3 regions of the Alteromonas sp. V450 genome follow, and region 2 is predicted to be linked to each of the others. Evidence: predicted binding sites of a transcription regulator. Region 2 holds the regulator's gene; each other region holds the start of a gene.
What was found. The regulator sigma-54, encoded in region 2, starts transcription at its own class of promoters, with help from an activator protein. The targets are predictions, from matches to a motif close to GTTGGCACGNNNNTNGNNT.

Region 1: the regulator sigma-54 is predicted to act here: its motif matches at 1,846-1,864, upstream of BK026_RS08065 (PEP-CTERM sorting domain-containing protein).
Region 3: the regulator sigma-54 is predicted to act here: its motif matches at 2,816-2,834, upstream of BK026_RS00065 (LPP20 family lipoprotein).

What each region holds. Positions count from the first base shown of each region.
Region 1 covers NZ_MODU01000004.1:1,835,720-1,840,222, forward strand. Annotated here, with positions in the region: gene BK026_RS08060 (methyl-accepting chemotaxis protein) at 1-1,264, opposite strand, end outside; gene BK026_RS08065 (PEP-CTERM sorting domain-containing protein) at 1,943-2,701, shown strand; gene guaA (glutamine-hydrolyzing GMP synthase) at 3,145-4,503, opposite strand, start outside.
Region 2 covers NZ_MODU01000004.1:4,132,714-4,137,216, forward strand. Annotated here, with positions in the region: gene rapZ (RNase adapter RapZ) at 1-131, opposite strand, end outside; gene ptsN (PTS IIA-like nitrogen regulatory protein PtsN) at 207-650, opposite strand; gene hpf (ribosome hibernation promoting factor) at 664-951, opposite strand; gene BK026_RS18275 (RNA polymerase factor sigma-54) at 981-2,462, opposite strand; gene lptB (LPS export ABC transporter ATP-binding protein) at 2,536-3,261, opposite strand; gene lptA (lipopolysaccharide transport periplasmic protein LptA) at 3,264-3,809, opposite strand; gene lptC (LPS export ABC transporter periplasmic protein LptC) at 3,778-4,356, opposite strand; gene kdsC (3-deoxy-manno-octulosonate-8-phosphatase KdsC) at 4,353-4,503, opposite strand, start outside.
Region 3 covers NZ_MODU01000004.1:11,076-15,578, forward strand. Annotated here, with positions in the region: gene BK026_RS00050 (LapD/MoxY N-terminal periplasmic domain-containing protein) at 1-543, opposite strand, end outside; gene BK026_RS00055 (transglutaminase-like cysteine peptidase) at 550-1,230, opposite strand; gene BK026_RS00060 (flagellar assembly protein T N-terminal domain-containing protein) at 1,401-2,582, opposite strand; gene BK026_RS00065 (LPP20 family lipoprotein) at 2,939-3,424, shown strand; gene flgN (flagellar export chaperone FlgN) at 3,474-3,908, opposite strand; gene flgM (flagellar biosynthesis anti-sigma factor FlgM) at 3,929-4,264, opposite strand; gene flgA (flagellar basal body P-ring formation chaperone FlgA) at 4,366-4,503, opposite strand, start outside.

The DNA.
Region 1 (4,503 bases), 2.3 Mb from region 2:
GTTGTGTTTTAGCCGCAAGAGCCCGAACTTCATCGGCTACTACCGCAAAACCACGTCCATGCTCGCCTGCCCTAGCGGCTTCAATTGCGGCATTTAAAGCTAACAAGTTTGTTTGGTCAGCTATTTCGTTGATTACATTTACCACCTTTAGAATATTGGTACTGCGGCTTTGCAGTTCTGATACGATATTACTTGATTCTGTTACCGTTTTAGCTAGCTGTTTAAAACCTGCGTTGGCGCTTTCAAACGTGGCATAACAACTCGCCACGTTTTTTTCAGAATTATTTGTGGCTACGGCAACCTGATCAGTGATAGCCACTAAATTCTGGACAATCTCCTTTAGTTTATCTGTGCTGCTATCAAGTGAGCGTGACGCATCACGCTGTCCATCAGCGCCCTCCATAATGGATTGGCTGACGTTGCCGAGGGTGCCAAATGCTTTTTCCATTTCTCGTTCTGCCTGTTGAAGCTGCGCAACCGAATCTTTCAATTTTAGTTGCAGCGCACGGGCAGAATCTGCCAGCATACCCAACTCATGTTCACTGGAATAAGTTAAGTCATAGTCGTAATGGCTGTTAGCTAAGTTGGATATACACGCTGCAACCTGTTTAGTTGGCTTAATGACCTGCGAGCGCAAACGAGCAATAACATACACGACTGAAAGTACAGACAATGCAATGGCTGCCAGAATAATTATCCAGAGCATAGTCCGCGTATTGCTTTTAAGATCAGCTATTGCACTTGCTGAATCTGCGGCAATTTCCTCTGCTATACCTGTAAGAAGCTTGGCAGGCTCTCTATCAATACCGCGCACAAAGCTATCGCCGATTTTTGGGTCAAATCCAGAGTTTACAAATGCGTTGTACCCTTCGCGGTATCTTTCTGCCATAACAGCATGCGCTTTTTGAAATTTCCTAATATCAGCCTTCACGCTTTCACTCACCACATTACTTGATAGCATCAGGTCAAACTGGCGGGTGATGTCGGCTTCCCGCTGTTGAAATCGCTCCCAGTATTTTTCTCTGTCTTCTTCTTTGTGACCACGCAGCAGTACATTTTTCCACTCTTGAACCTGGGTTTTGAATGTACTTAGCGTGGTATTAACATCCCGTTCAGACTGAACAAGGGTGTGCTCTAACTCATCGAACGAATTAAGTAACGAGAAAGACTTTAGAATTGAGGCACCGTTTAATAGTACAAGAATTAAAAAGCTGGCGAGAACAGGCGTCATCACCAAACGGCTGATGCTTGTGTAATTGAACACGGCTTAACCTTTAGTATAAATTTAAAGAAGGACGTCGCCATTAAATGATATTTTTATGACGGTATGGTTACAAATTTGGTATGAATTTTTATAACTGTATACAGTGTATAATACGTATGAATTTTTCTACGCAACAAGCATCTTAGAGACGAATATGCTTAAAAGCTATACGAATTTCTAATTTTTCCGATTGTGTAGAGCTTAATTGACATTGTAGTAAATTAGATCGATTTAGCATAGGTAATTAAAGACACACTGAAACTGTATCTACAGCGCTTTTTCCTATTGGAGAATTTTTTTCAGAATTAATATCACGACTTCGGTAAAATTGTAATTCTGTTCTAGTTCTTGGCATAACACATTGTTCTTTAATCAAAAAGCAAAAGGAATCAGTAGCGATAAGCCATATATGACGAAGTATCTTAACGTTGATCTTTTTAGATATGACACAATAGTTTTTGAGAGTTGAATAAGAGCCGTTTTTAAAAAACGTTCTTAAATTTGTTCACACCTTTACGTCAAAATAATTTACACACCACATCAACATACCTATTTTCTCATTTACAAACAATAATTTATAAGTTGGCACTAAACTTGTTAAACAACCGTGATTCAGCTTAATCAGCATTGCTGGTTATACTTCATCTCCACAACTTTTTACAGGGACCGAAAAATTAAATGAAAAAACTACTAATAGGCTTCTTAATTAGTGTTGCTGCTTGTTATTGTAACGCTTCTATCATTAAGTTATCTGAAACAGATTTCAATTCTGGTTCTGGATTGATCACGTTTTCTGAGTTCACTTTAGGCACAATAAATCCGTTTTACACTCCCAGCGATTACGGTGGTGCAGTCACTGCTCCTAATGTGTCGTTTGATGGCTGGTTTACTGGACAAGGTTTGAGCACAACCCCTGGTGTTGACTGTCCAGGTGCTGTTGCATCAGCTTGTATCGTAGGTTCACCATCAGGGCCTTTATCTTTGGATACTTCATCTCCTGATACTCGAATTGTCAATGATGGAGCAAATCCTACATCTCCAGTCTTGAGTGGAACCCCATCTTTTAATGGTGGAATTGCTGTACTATTCAGTACTGATCAGGTCGGTGTTGGTTTTGAAGGTGGATTTTTCGATTCAGTTGGCTCGACTGCGATAACAGCCTTCGACCGTTCTGGAAATTTAATAGGTTCTGTATCGAATACCGTAACAGGTATTGAATTTTTGGGGCTGGCAGTCTCTGATGGCACGGCAACCATTGCTGGTGTTTTTCTTGACTTAGTAGGGGCAGAACCTGCTGGCTTTGCTATCGACAACATTCGCTTTGGACAAGCTAAAGACATTGATGTTGTCACTGACGTTCCAGAGCCCACAGTACTAGCGCTTCTTGCAATGGGCTTGATGGGTATGGCAGCACGCCGCAAGCGAAACCTTGGCTAGTAGCTATTTGGTTAAGATATTAGAAGACGGCTCACCGAGTCATCTTCTAATGTACTATTACAACACCAAAGCTAGCTCTTTGGTACTATAGGGGACTGTAATTGGCGTATTAGAGTATTAAACAATCGATCTACGCCTTAAACAAAGATTTCTCTTCCAAACTCGCCTAGTCAACTATTTTAAAAAGATTAGTAAAATATCAGATTATTCATCAACAATGCCACCGCCCAAGACCTGAAGACATTAAGAATGTAAACATAGACTTAGATTTGTAAAACTACTTGGCCTAGGCTTAGGACGGAGATGTACTCAATGTTCCCAACAGCAAAAATTATTCTTAACGTTGAAGCACTGCGAGAAGCCTTATCAACTAAGCTCTTGTAAGTATTTGGAAGAAAGCTGACCAAAATAGCCAGCTTTTTTAAATACTTCAAATTATCCCACTATTCCCACTCTATCGTAGCAGGCGGCTTTCCAGAAATATCGTAAACCACGCGGCTAATGCCGTCGATTTCGTTGATAATGCGATTCGACACTTTACCTAGGAAGTCGTAAGGCAAATGTGCCCAGTGAGCCGTCATAAAGTCGATGGTTTCAACTGCACGAAGACTTACAACCCAGTCGTATTTACGCGCATCACCCATTACGCCTACTGAGCGCACTGGAAGGAATACGGTAAACGCTTGGCTTACTTTTTGGTATAGGTCAGCTGCATATAACTCTTCAATGAAGATAGCGTCAGCACGACGCAGTAAGTCGCAATATTCTTTCTTAATTTCACCAAGTACACGAACACCTAGACCAGGACCAGGGAATGGGTGACGGTAAAGCATGTCGTACGGTAAACCTAGCTCAAGGCCGATTTTGCGTACTTCGTCTTTAAAGAGTTCACGCAGTGGTTCAACAAGACCTAGCTCCATATCTTCTGGAAGACCACCCACGTTATGGTGCGATTTGATTACGTGCGCTTTACCCGTTGCAGAACCCGCTGACTCAATAACGTCTGGGTAAATAGTACCTTGCGCTAACCACTTCGCGTTTTCACGCTTACCCGCTTCTTCGTCAAATACACGAACGAACTCATTACCAATAGCTTTACGTTTAAGCTCAGGATCTTCAATGCCTTTTAAGCGATCAAGGAAACGCTCTTCAGCGTCTACACGGATAATGTTTAGGCCAAAGTGGTCACCAAACATTTCCATAACCTGATCAGCTTCATTTAAACGAAGCAGGCCATTGTCCACAAACACACAGGTAAGTTTGTCGCCGATTGCGCGGTGAAGCAGCATTGCTGTTACTGAAGAATCTACGCCGCCTGAAAGGCCAAGGATGACTTCTTCATCACCCACTTTCTCTTTTATGCGCTCAATGGCATCGTCAATAATAGCGCCAGCTGTCCACAGCTTTTCACACTTACAGATGTCCATCACAAAGTGAGTTAATAAACGCATGCCTTGGCGAGTATGCGTCACTTCAGGGTGGAACTGCACGCCGTAAAATTGCTTTTCTGCGTTATACATTGCAGCGTGTGGGCATGAAGCAGTTTGCGCGATGGTTTCAAAACCTTCAGGAATAGCAGCCACTTTATCGCCGTGGCTCATCCATACGTCAAGCAGCGCCGCGCCGTTATCACCTATGGCATCTTCAATTTTATCTAGCAGCGGGCTTGGCTTAATCACTTCTACTTGCGCATAACCAAACTCACGCTTGTCAGAACCCAGTACACCGCCACCTAGCTGTTGTGCCATGGTTTGCATGCCATAGCACACGCCTAGTACTGGCACGCCAGCTTCAAATACGTA
Region 2 (4,503 bases):
ACAGTGTGCGTTAGCGTAGGTAGAAGATTAACCGGAATATTGTCTACGCAGTAGTAACCTAAATCCTCTAACGCACGCAAAGCGACAGATTTGCCAGAGCCTGAGCGGCCACTGATAATTATCAGCTTCAACTGAATTCTCCCTTTAAACGCTACCTTTCCCGAGTTAGCGATTAGAATAGTGGCAAACTGTCTTTGCCCTTCACATTAATTTAAGGCTTTAACAATATCGTCGCTGGTCGTGGCGCGGCGTATGGCTTTAATCGTTTCTTTATCGCTGAGTTTACCTGCCACCGTTGCTAGAGTTTGTAAGTGGCCCTCAGTTTGATCTTCTGGAACTAACAAAGCGAAGAAAATATCAACAGGCTTTTCATCTAGGGCGTCAAAATCAATTGCTGGTGTACTTGTTACTACAATAGCAATCACTCTATCTAGACCGGCAAGACGACCATGTGGAAGGGCTATCCCGTTGCCAATTCCGGTGCTGCCCATACGCTCTCGTGCCAATAAGCTGGTGAGCACGGTAGCTTGTTCAATGTTTTGGTTATTTTTTGCTGCAATTTCAGCGATTATTTCTAAAATTCGCTTTTTACTATTACATTGAACCGCACACTCGGTGCGGTCCAAACTTACGATGGCTTGTATGTCCATACTTGATTAACTACTAGTGTTTTTTAAGTTTTTCCTTATGCTTGATTACCTGCCGGTCGAGTTTATCAACCATGCTGTCAATCGCCGCATACATGTCGGTATTTTCTGAGGATGCAAATACTTCAGCGCCACTTAAATGAACGGTCGCTTCCGCTTTTTGGTTTAATTTTTCAACGTTCAGGATGACATGCACATTAGAAATGTGATCAAAGTGACGTTCAAGTTTGCTGAACTTCGTATCGACATAATTACGCAAAGAGTCGGTGATTTCGACATGATGACCAGTTAGGTTTATTTGCATATTTCGTCTTCCTTATATTATTAAGCCAATTAAATAAGGCTTTTGCGTTGGTTCGACGGCGGGATCGACAAAGACTCCCGATATTTTGCTATTGTTCGCCGGGCAACTTTAATGCCTTGTTCGGCCAACAATGAAGCAATCTTGCTATCACTCAGTGGTTTCGCCGGCTTTTCTGCCGCCACTAGCTTTTTAATTAGTGCACGGATTGCCGTGGAGGAACACTCTCCACCTGATTCTGTTGCTACGTGGCTTGAGAAAAAATACTTTAACTCGAAGATACCGCGTGGCGTATGCATATACTTTTGTGTTGTCACACGTGAAATCGTTGATTCGTGCATGTCTACCATTTCTGCGACATCGTTAAGCACCATTGGTTTCATCATTTCCGGACCGTGCTCAAAAAAGCCCATTTGTTGCTGCACAATGCAGTTCGCAACCTTCATCAATGTTTCATTACGTGACTCAAGGCTCTTGATGAACCATTTGGCCTCTTGCATGTGTGAGCGGATAAATTGCGAGTCGCTACTGTTTTTGGCACGGCGGCTCATGGCTGCGTATTGCTGGTTTACGCTTAGCTTTGGCAGACTGTCGGGGTTCAGCTCAACCACCCAACGGCCATTTTTCTTTGTTACTGAGACATCAGGGATCACGTACTCTGGTTCTTTAGTAACTAAAGCACTACCTGGTCGAGGATTCAAGGTTTGAAGTAAACGCATTGCTTCACGTAGCTGGTCTTCTTTTAAACGACTCTTACGCATTAGCGTGCGATAGTCTTTGCTGCTCAGTAAGTCAGAGTACTCTTCAATCAGTTGTTTCGCTTCAGCTAGCCAGGGCGTGTCTTCAGAAAACTGACGTAACTGCACCATAAGGCATTCTTGAGGTGAGCGAGAACCTGATCCAATAGGGTCGAACATTTGAATGCGTTTAAGTACACACTCTATTTCGTCCATTTCAATTGGCTCTTCCATGTCATCGTCGTTAACCGCTTCTAAGATCTCGTCAAGCGTAACGGTTAAATAACCTGATTCGTCAATAGAGTCGATAATTGCCGTAGCGATAGCGCGGTCTGTATCTGAAAAATGAGTGAGGCGCATTTGCCAAAGAAGATGTTCTTGAATGTCTTCGGTGGTCTCGCCTTGGAAGATTTGTTCGTCGTCGTTAGACGGGCCTGGCGCCGGCGCAGAAGATGCAGAGTAATATTCATCCCACGTGCTGTCGATTGGCAGCTCATCGGGAAGGTCGTTCTTCTCAAGCGCATCGCCTGCTTCTAGGGTATCACTTGAGGCAGAGGCGGTGGCTTCAGGCGTACTATCGTCGTTGTCGATATTGTTTTTTTCTAGCTGAGGCTCGTCTGGGCTTTCTTCCACTTCTAATAGTGGATTAGAGTCGAGCGCTTCTTGTATCTCTTGCTGGAGATCAAGCGTAGAAAGCTGCAGCAGTTTAATCGCCTGCTGTAGCTGAGGTGTCATTGTGAGTTGTTGGCTAAATTTTAGCTGTAAAGATGGTTTCATCTACGTCTTATTTAAATGCTCTAAATTGAATATACCAGAGCTAAACTGAAAAATGACAATTCGGTTACACTAACTATAGCCTGAATTGTTCGCCTAGGTATACATCCCTTACTTTCTGATTACTTAAAACCTGTTCCGCCGTTCCTTGCGCAATAAGCTCGCCATGACTAACAATGTACGCTTTCTCACAAACATCCAATGTTTCGCGTACGTTATGGTCCGTGATAAGAATACCAATACCCCTATCGCGAAGATGTTGTATTATCTTCTTTATATCATTAACTGATATAGGATCAACACCAGCAAATGGTTCATCAAGCAAAATAAATTGAGGTTTCGCTGCAAGTGCTCTCGCTATCTCAACGCGACGACGCTCCCCGCCCGACAAACTCATCCCTGTACTATTACGTATATGGTTAATATTAAATTCATCAAGTAGTGCGTCGGCTTCTTCTTCTTGCTGTTGTGAATTCAAATCTTTACGGGTTTGAAGAATGGCCATGATATTTTCATGTACAGTAAGCTTTCTAAAAATAGAGGCTTCTTGTGGAAGGTAGCCTATACCGCGGCGTGCACGTTCGTGCATAGGTTGATGGGTAAGTTCATTGTCATCAATCTCTATCTTACCTTTATCCAAATTAACCAGACCAACAATCATATAAAATGTAGTGGTCTTACCAGCTCCGTTAGGGCCAAGTAGCCCGACAATCTGCCCGGTAGAAACGGAAAGGCTCACGTCGCGAACGACCTGTCGAGATTTATAAGCTTTAGCAAGGTTTTTAGCGCTCAAAGTTGCCATTGCTATTCATTGTCCTCGTTGTCTTTCTTAGACGATGTTTTACGAATGGTGTCAGGGGTAAATACTGTAGTTACACGACCTTCACCATCCTTACCAGCGCCACCCGTTGCAAGCAATTGTTCAGTAACCATATCGAACGTAATTTTATCGCCTTGCACCTTACTGGTATCTTGCTGTAGCTCAGCATTACCCGCCAGAGAAATAGTGCGATTAATTACTTCATAGCGAATTTCATTGGCTTTCGCTGATACTGGTGTACCATCTTCTAGTGATTGAGAATAGCTTGCAGGGTTGCCACGGGCGATAAATATTTCACGGCCGCTGCCATCTGTAGCTATTACTTCTACTTCATCAGCTTCTATTAGGAGTGAACCTTGAGTAATGAGCACGTCTTCCTTGTACAAAGCCGTTTTGTTTTTACCATCAATAAACTGGGTATTTGACCCTATTTTTATGGGTTGTGAAAAATCTTCTTCACTGGCTTGTACCGCACCGCTAGCGATGGCAAGTAGAAGGCTAGTTGCTAGGGGAATAAGTGGTTTGTACATGATCTAAAAGCTCGTATTCTTGTTTGCGTAAGTCTGCATTGAATCCATTACTTAAAATAACATACTGCGTGCCCAGTATTTTAACCGGTTGATCAGATGTCATTTGCTTGTTCTCTAAGTTTATTTGAATATATTCGGTAGTGATATTTTTAACAAAGTCATTGTCAGTTTTGTTTTCAATCGTTACCGCTTTTTCGAGTTGAATCAACTCGTTGTTATACAGCGTACCTTCCTTAGCGGTAACAACCCACGGAGCATTCGCATTATCCGTATAAAGTGTATATCGGGGTTGTTGAAAGAAAACAAAGCCTAACTGGTCGTAGTGCTCCATAGATTCTGCAAACACTTTGTGGTTAAGCATACCGTCTTGGTTGTACAAGGTTGTTGCTAAATTTTTCGCTTTGTAGGATGGTTTTAACGCATCGCTTTGTTGCTGACGCACATCTTTCTCTGGCTCTTCCATCCACGTAGGGAGATACATGAGCACGGCTAAACTGAATAAGGCAGAGATACTCACGCCCAAGCGGTTAAAGCCGAACCGGCTCATACGCTTGCTCCAAATATGGCGTTTTCTATGTTTTTGGCTTGTAAAATCGTATCTGAAATTTCGCGCACAGCACCAAAGCCACCGGGCAACGTTGTTATCCAGTTTGCTTGTTGCGCCACTAAAGGATGAGCATCGTGCACGGCTATT
Region 3 (4,503 bases), 4.1 Mb from region 2:
AACAACGGCATCTAAGGGTGTTAAAATGAGACGAAGTGCCCATGCGCCGGTTAATCCAGCAAATATTCCAACTAGAGACAAACCAAATATAAGGCGATTGGTTGCTCGCCACATAGAGGCGACGGCGAAACTGGTGTCGGTCTCAACATAAACCGTACCATACAAACCCCATCCCTCACTTACCTGTGCAACCCCTTGTTCTACTGAAGGTGAAAAGTTATCTGCAAACCATTTTGGCGTATTTTCATCAAGCTGAACTTCATGCGAGTGCTCTGATATCGTTTCACCGTTGGCATCTTTTAAAACAATGGAAGCATAATGGCCTATATCAAACTGAGACATAATAAAAAGATCAAGCGAAACGGGGTCTTTTTCAAGGCCACTCAACGTCAGTGCAAGCATGCTCGCATTGTCGAGATTTTTTGAATAAAGCTGCTCTTCTACATATTGCTTTGTGGTAATACCGTGTATGGTCACGCTGCCTGCAATGGCAACAAGAACGACGACTACAATGGCTAGCCATAATTCTCTTGTTATAGACATAAACCTCTAAGACCTTCTGCTAATCCCCTCTTGCTTCATGCGCTCTATTACATCACGCCACCTTGATAACCTACTGGTTGAGCTAGACACTTGTGCCGTTTTACCGGGTTGCCAAATACCTGAGTCATTAAAACTAAACACCGGGATCAAGTCTGTTCTTTGTGAACCGGGCAACACGTTTGACACTAGGCTGTCTAACACAAGAGGATCCGATGAAGGGGAGTCATAGTATCCTAAAACCATGTGTGCTTGTGTGACACGACTCCTTCCAATTTTCGCCTTCACGTAGATTAGTCGAAGTTTAGCGCTATCAATACCTAAGTGTAGCAGAGAGACGTATTTTGCAATGGCATAATCTTCACAATCTCCGCGTGAATTGCCAATTAATTCTGACGGCGTTGCCCAGTAATCTTTCTCTTTGAATACAACATCGTCTGTCGCATATTGGATATGTTCTGCGAAAAATGCATTAACCCCCAAAAGTTGGTCTTTAACACTTTTGTTTTTTAGTTCGAGCAGTGTCGTCTCCAAGGCCGCTACGTGGGAAGCTCTTTGTGCACCGTAATGTTTTTCCACCTCTTGTTCGAGCAGCGGGAATTCAATGGAAAGGTGTTCTTTAATTTGTTGTCCTGCAAATAAAAGTGCAGCAAGGGCAAAGCACTGTGAAACAAACAGTGAGAACGTCATGATTTGATTATTATTTTTAAACAAAATTGACTTTCAGGCTACAACGATTAACACAATTGAAGAGTATTAGATGTAATACATACATATAAAAAGAACATGGCATGATAACGGATCCAACCTAGCTTGTCTTAGGAAGACCATGTGATAGCGACACTAGATGAATCGCAGTGCTACTTCTTCACTACGAAATCATTTTCTTGAATGTTGGCAATGACGGCAGTATTCGTATTAATAACAGTCGATGACTTGCCATATGCTTCAGCTACAACAAAAGTACCTGGGTAAAGTGTGTATTGTAAATACGAAATACCTTTGCTATCGACGATCTCTTTTGCTTGGTAAAGATATAGCTCATCTTTTTCTGATATGCCATTGTCTTTACCTAAAGAAATTGAAATAGTGTTTTGTGCAACTTGAAGCACTCTGCCAGTGACCGGTTGACAGTCGATAATTTCTTTTATGTCTTCAATGGCTGAAAGCATGACACCGTCAGCGGCTTGCCCAAATGATGAACGCCAAAAGTGCGATGAAAATTCGTCAACATTGTCAAATTTGCTATAAGGCCACTCCGCCATAGCATCATAGTGTTTAGATAGTAATAATCCCCCATTGATCCCATCGTAAACATCAATACTTAATCCAAAGGCGCGATAAGCTTCATCGTTTTTCCATGGGGTAAAAAGTGACTTTTCTTTTCTTTCAATGCTCAGGTCGTTTATCGCACCTAAAAGAACAAACTGTGTGTTACTGCGCTCAGAGAGGCTTCGAATATTTTGCGCCTTCGCAATATCGTTAAAGTGCGCGGTGTGCGGGGTAACGTAGGTTATTCGTAAATTATCCGAGGCTCCGTTTAACAGTTTTGAGAAACGTTCTGTTACCGCTTCATCTAATCGTGGGATATTGCCTTCAGTGAGCTGTCGTCTGTTTCGAATAATAAATCGAGTCGTGGAAAAGTGTTTTTCATCACCTTGCGCAGCGCAGACTTGTCCTTTGGGAAAGATGTCCGCACGAACAGTCACGGTGATTATCTCTCCATTATACACTTCATCAACGAGTTCTAATTGTTTAACCTCTCCGGTCGCTCTTATTGTTATTTCCTCGTTTTTAAGCAAACCATTGGTAAGCTGTTGAACGCTGTTAACGGAAGCTCCAGCAAAAAGCATTGCTTGTTTCAGCGCTTCTTGCGTTGCCTTTCGTTTAGCTGAGCCCTTATCTCCATCTTTCACTACTGCCTGCCCTTTAGCTTCATACCAATCAGCATTGGCCTGTTCAACTAAAATGAACGGAAGACAAATTAAGAGCGTTATCAACGTGGATAGTTTGGATAGAACCAATTGGCAAAATGTGTTCACAATAAACCTCAAACTGAAATGCTAAAGTTCAAAAATAGTAATCCGTCAAAAAAACGTTAAATTGTTAACTAGACACAGGTCTCATAGTGCCGAGTAGGCTATCAGGCTAAAGTTATGCTAAAACGATGCCAATCTTAAGCCTCCAATTTTAAGCCTACAGCGCAGTAACTATACTTGGCACTATGTTGCGTTACTATAAATGCGTGTAATTCACGCTTGTGAAATAATAGAAAGGTGGCATGCTTTTCGCTTCGATGCAGATATAAGAAAAGCAGTGTCAAGAATCATACATCATCGCGAGATGACTAGGCTTGCACTATCGACAAATAGCAACCTCTTTTGCGGAGAACGATACGATGTCGTGGATTACAATTTTAAAGCCAAAATCGATTTTTGCAGCTTGTCTACTAGGAGGCGGGCTCGTCTTGCCAGGATGTGGGATTGTTGATAAACACGTAGAGTGGGAAACTGTTGAACCAGAAACCTATCCTGTATTAAAAGCCATTGGCTATGCGCCCATCAATGCGCAAACGGGTGATACTGAAAGTATGAAGCTTATTATGGCGATGAAAGCATCCAAGTTAGATGCGTATCGTGAATTAACCGAACAGGTCTATGGTCAGCAGATAGCAGGGAGCCAGTCGGTATCGAACCTTGTAATGAATAGTGAGACTATGAAATCATCAGTGGAAGGTGTTATCAGGGGAGCAAAAGTCGTTAAAACCTATCCCGTTGGTGATGACACTTACGTTACCGAGCTTACGCTTGACATGAAGAAGGTTCATGACATCTATCTGACAACGGTTAAGCCTAGAAAAGTGAAGTCAGTTAAATACTATTAGTAAAAAGGGCGAGAGGAATAGTGTGTGCGGCGTGCGCAAAAATATGACGTTAAGCGCTAACGCCAGAGCCAAGCTTACCGCCTTTTGGTTTACCCTTTTTATCGTAGGTCAGCGATTCTTTTGCACGTACTTCCATCATTAAATTGCGAAGATGCGAAAGACGCAGTTGCCCCTGTTCTACCGCTTTTTGATTCACCTGTGTTCTGTATTTACAATCATCCAAAAGCTGTTTCGCTTTGTTGACAAGGTTCTCTTCTTCGGGTGGGAGAACACCACTGCCTACCATTTTATTTTCGATTGCCGTGTCCAACGCCTGAATAGACTCGAGTAGTGATTTTTTTTCATCTAACAATTGCATAAGCGCTTCAGCATTACGAGAACTAATAAGCTGTAACTCTTTTTCTAACACAGTGTTCAAAGCGCTAAGCAGTTCAACCTGCTTGTTGAGTTGAACGGCCAGACTGTCAGATTCATATTCAGACACGATGTAACCTTACATGGTTGCTATGATTTACTACCAAAAACCTCAGCTTCAAGCTTGGCAATTTTGTTTGCAAGCACTTCTGGGTTGACCTTATATTCACCACTTTGAATGGCTTTTTTAATACGGTCAACTTTTTCCTGATTAACAGGCGCTTCAGACCCTTTTTTCTGAACCTGGTTAAGCTGCTGTGCAGATTGCGTTAATGAAACAGAGTCCTGACGCGCAGGCGTCGCGACTTGGGACGCTTGTAAAGTTGCAGACTGTTGTTGGGATTGTTGTGACTGGTTTTGTTGCGCCACTTTCCCCGTGTCTATAGGGTTTTTAGGTAACCCATTGTTTACATTATTAATTGCCATGTTTATTCCTCACTACCTTTTTGCCTCTATTTAGTTATCGGCCTTTTCACTAATTTCTTTAGTAAGATTAGTATAAAAGAGGTAGATTTTTTAGACCGCCTTTACAAGTGTATCACGACTTCTTCGGGACTGGCGACTCTTGCGATAATTGCTTTCTGACTGCTGGCGTTTAACACCTTTACATTGTCGCCAATTACACCGTCTTGCTGTGCGATCCCAGCCGTTTTTACCTCCATTCC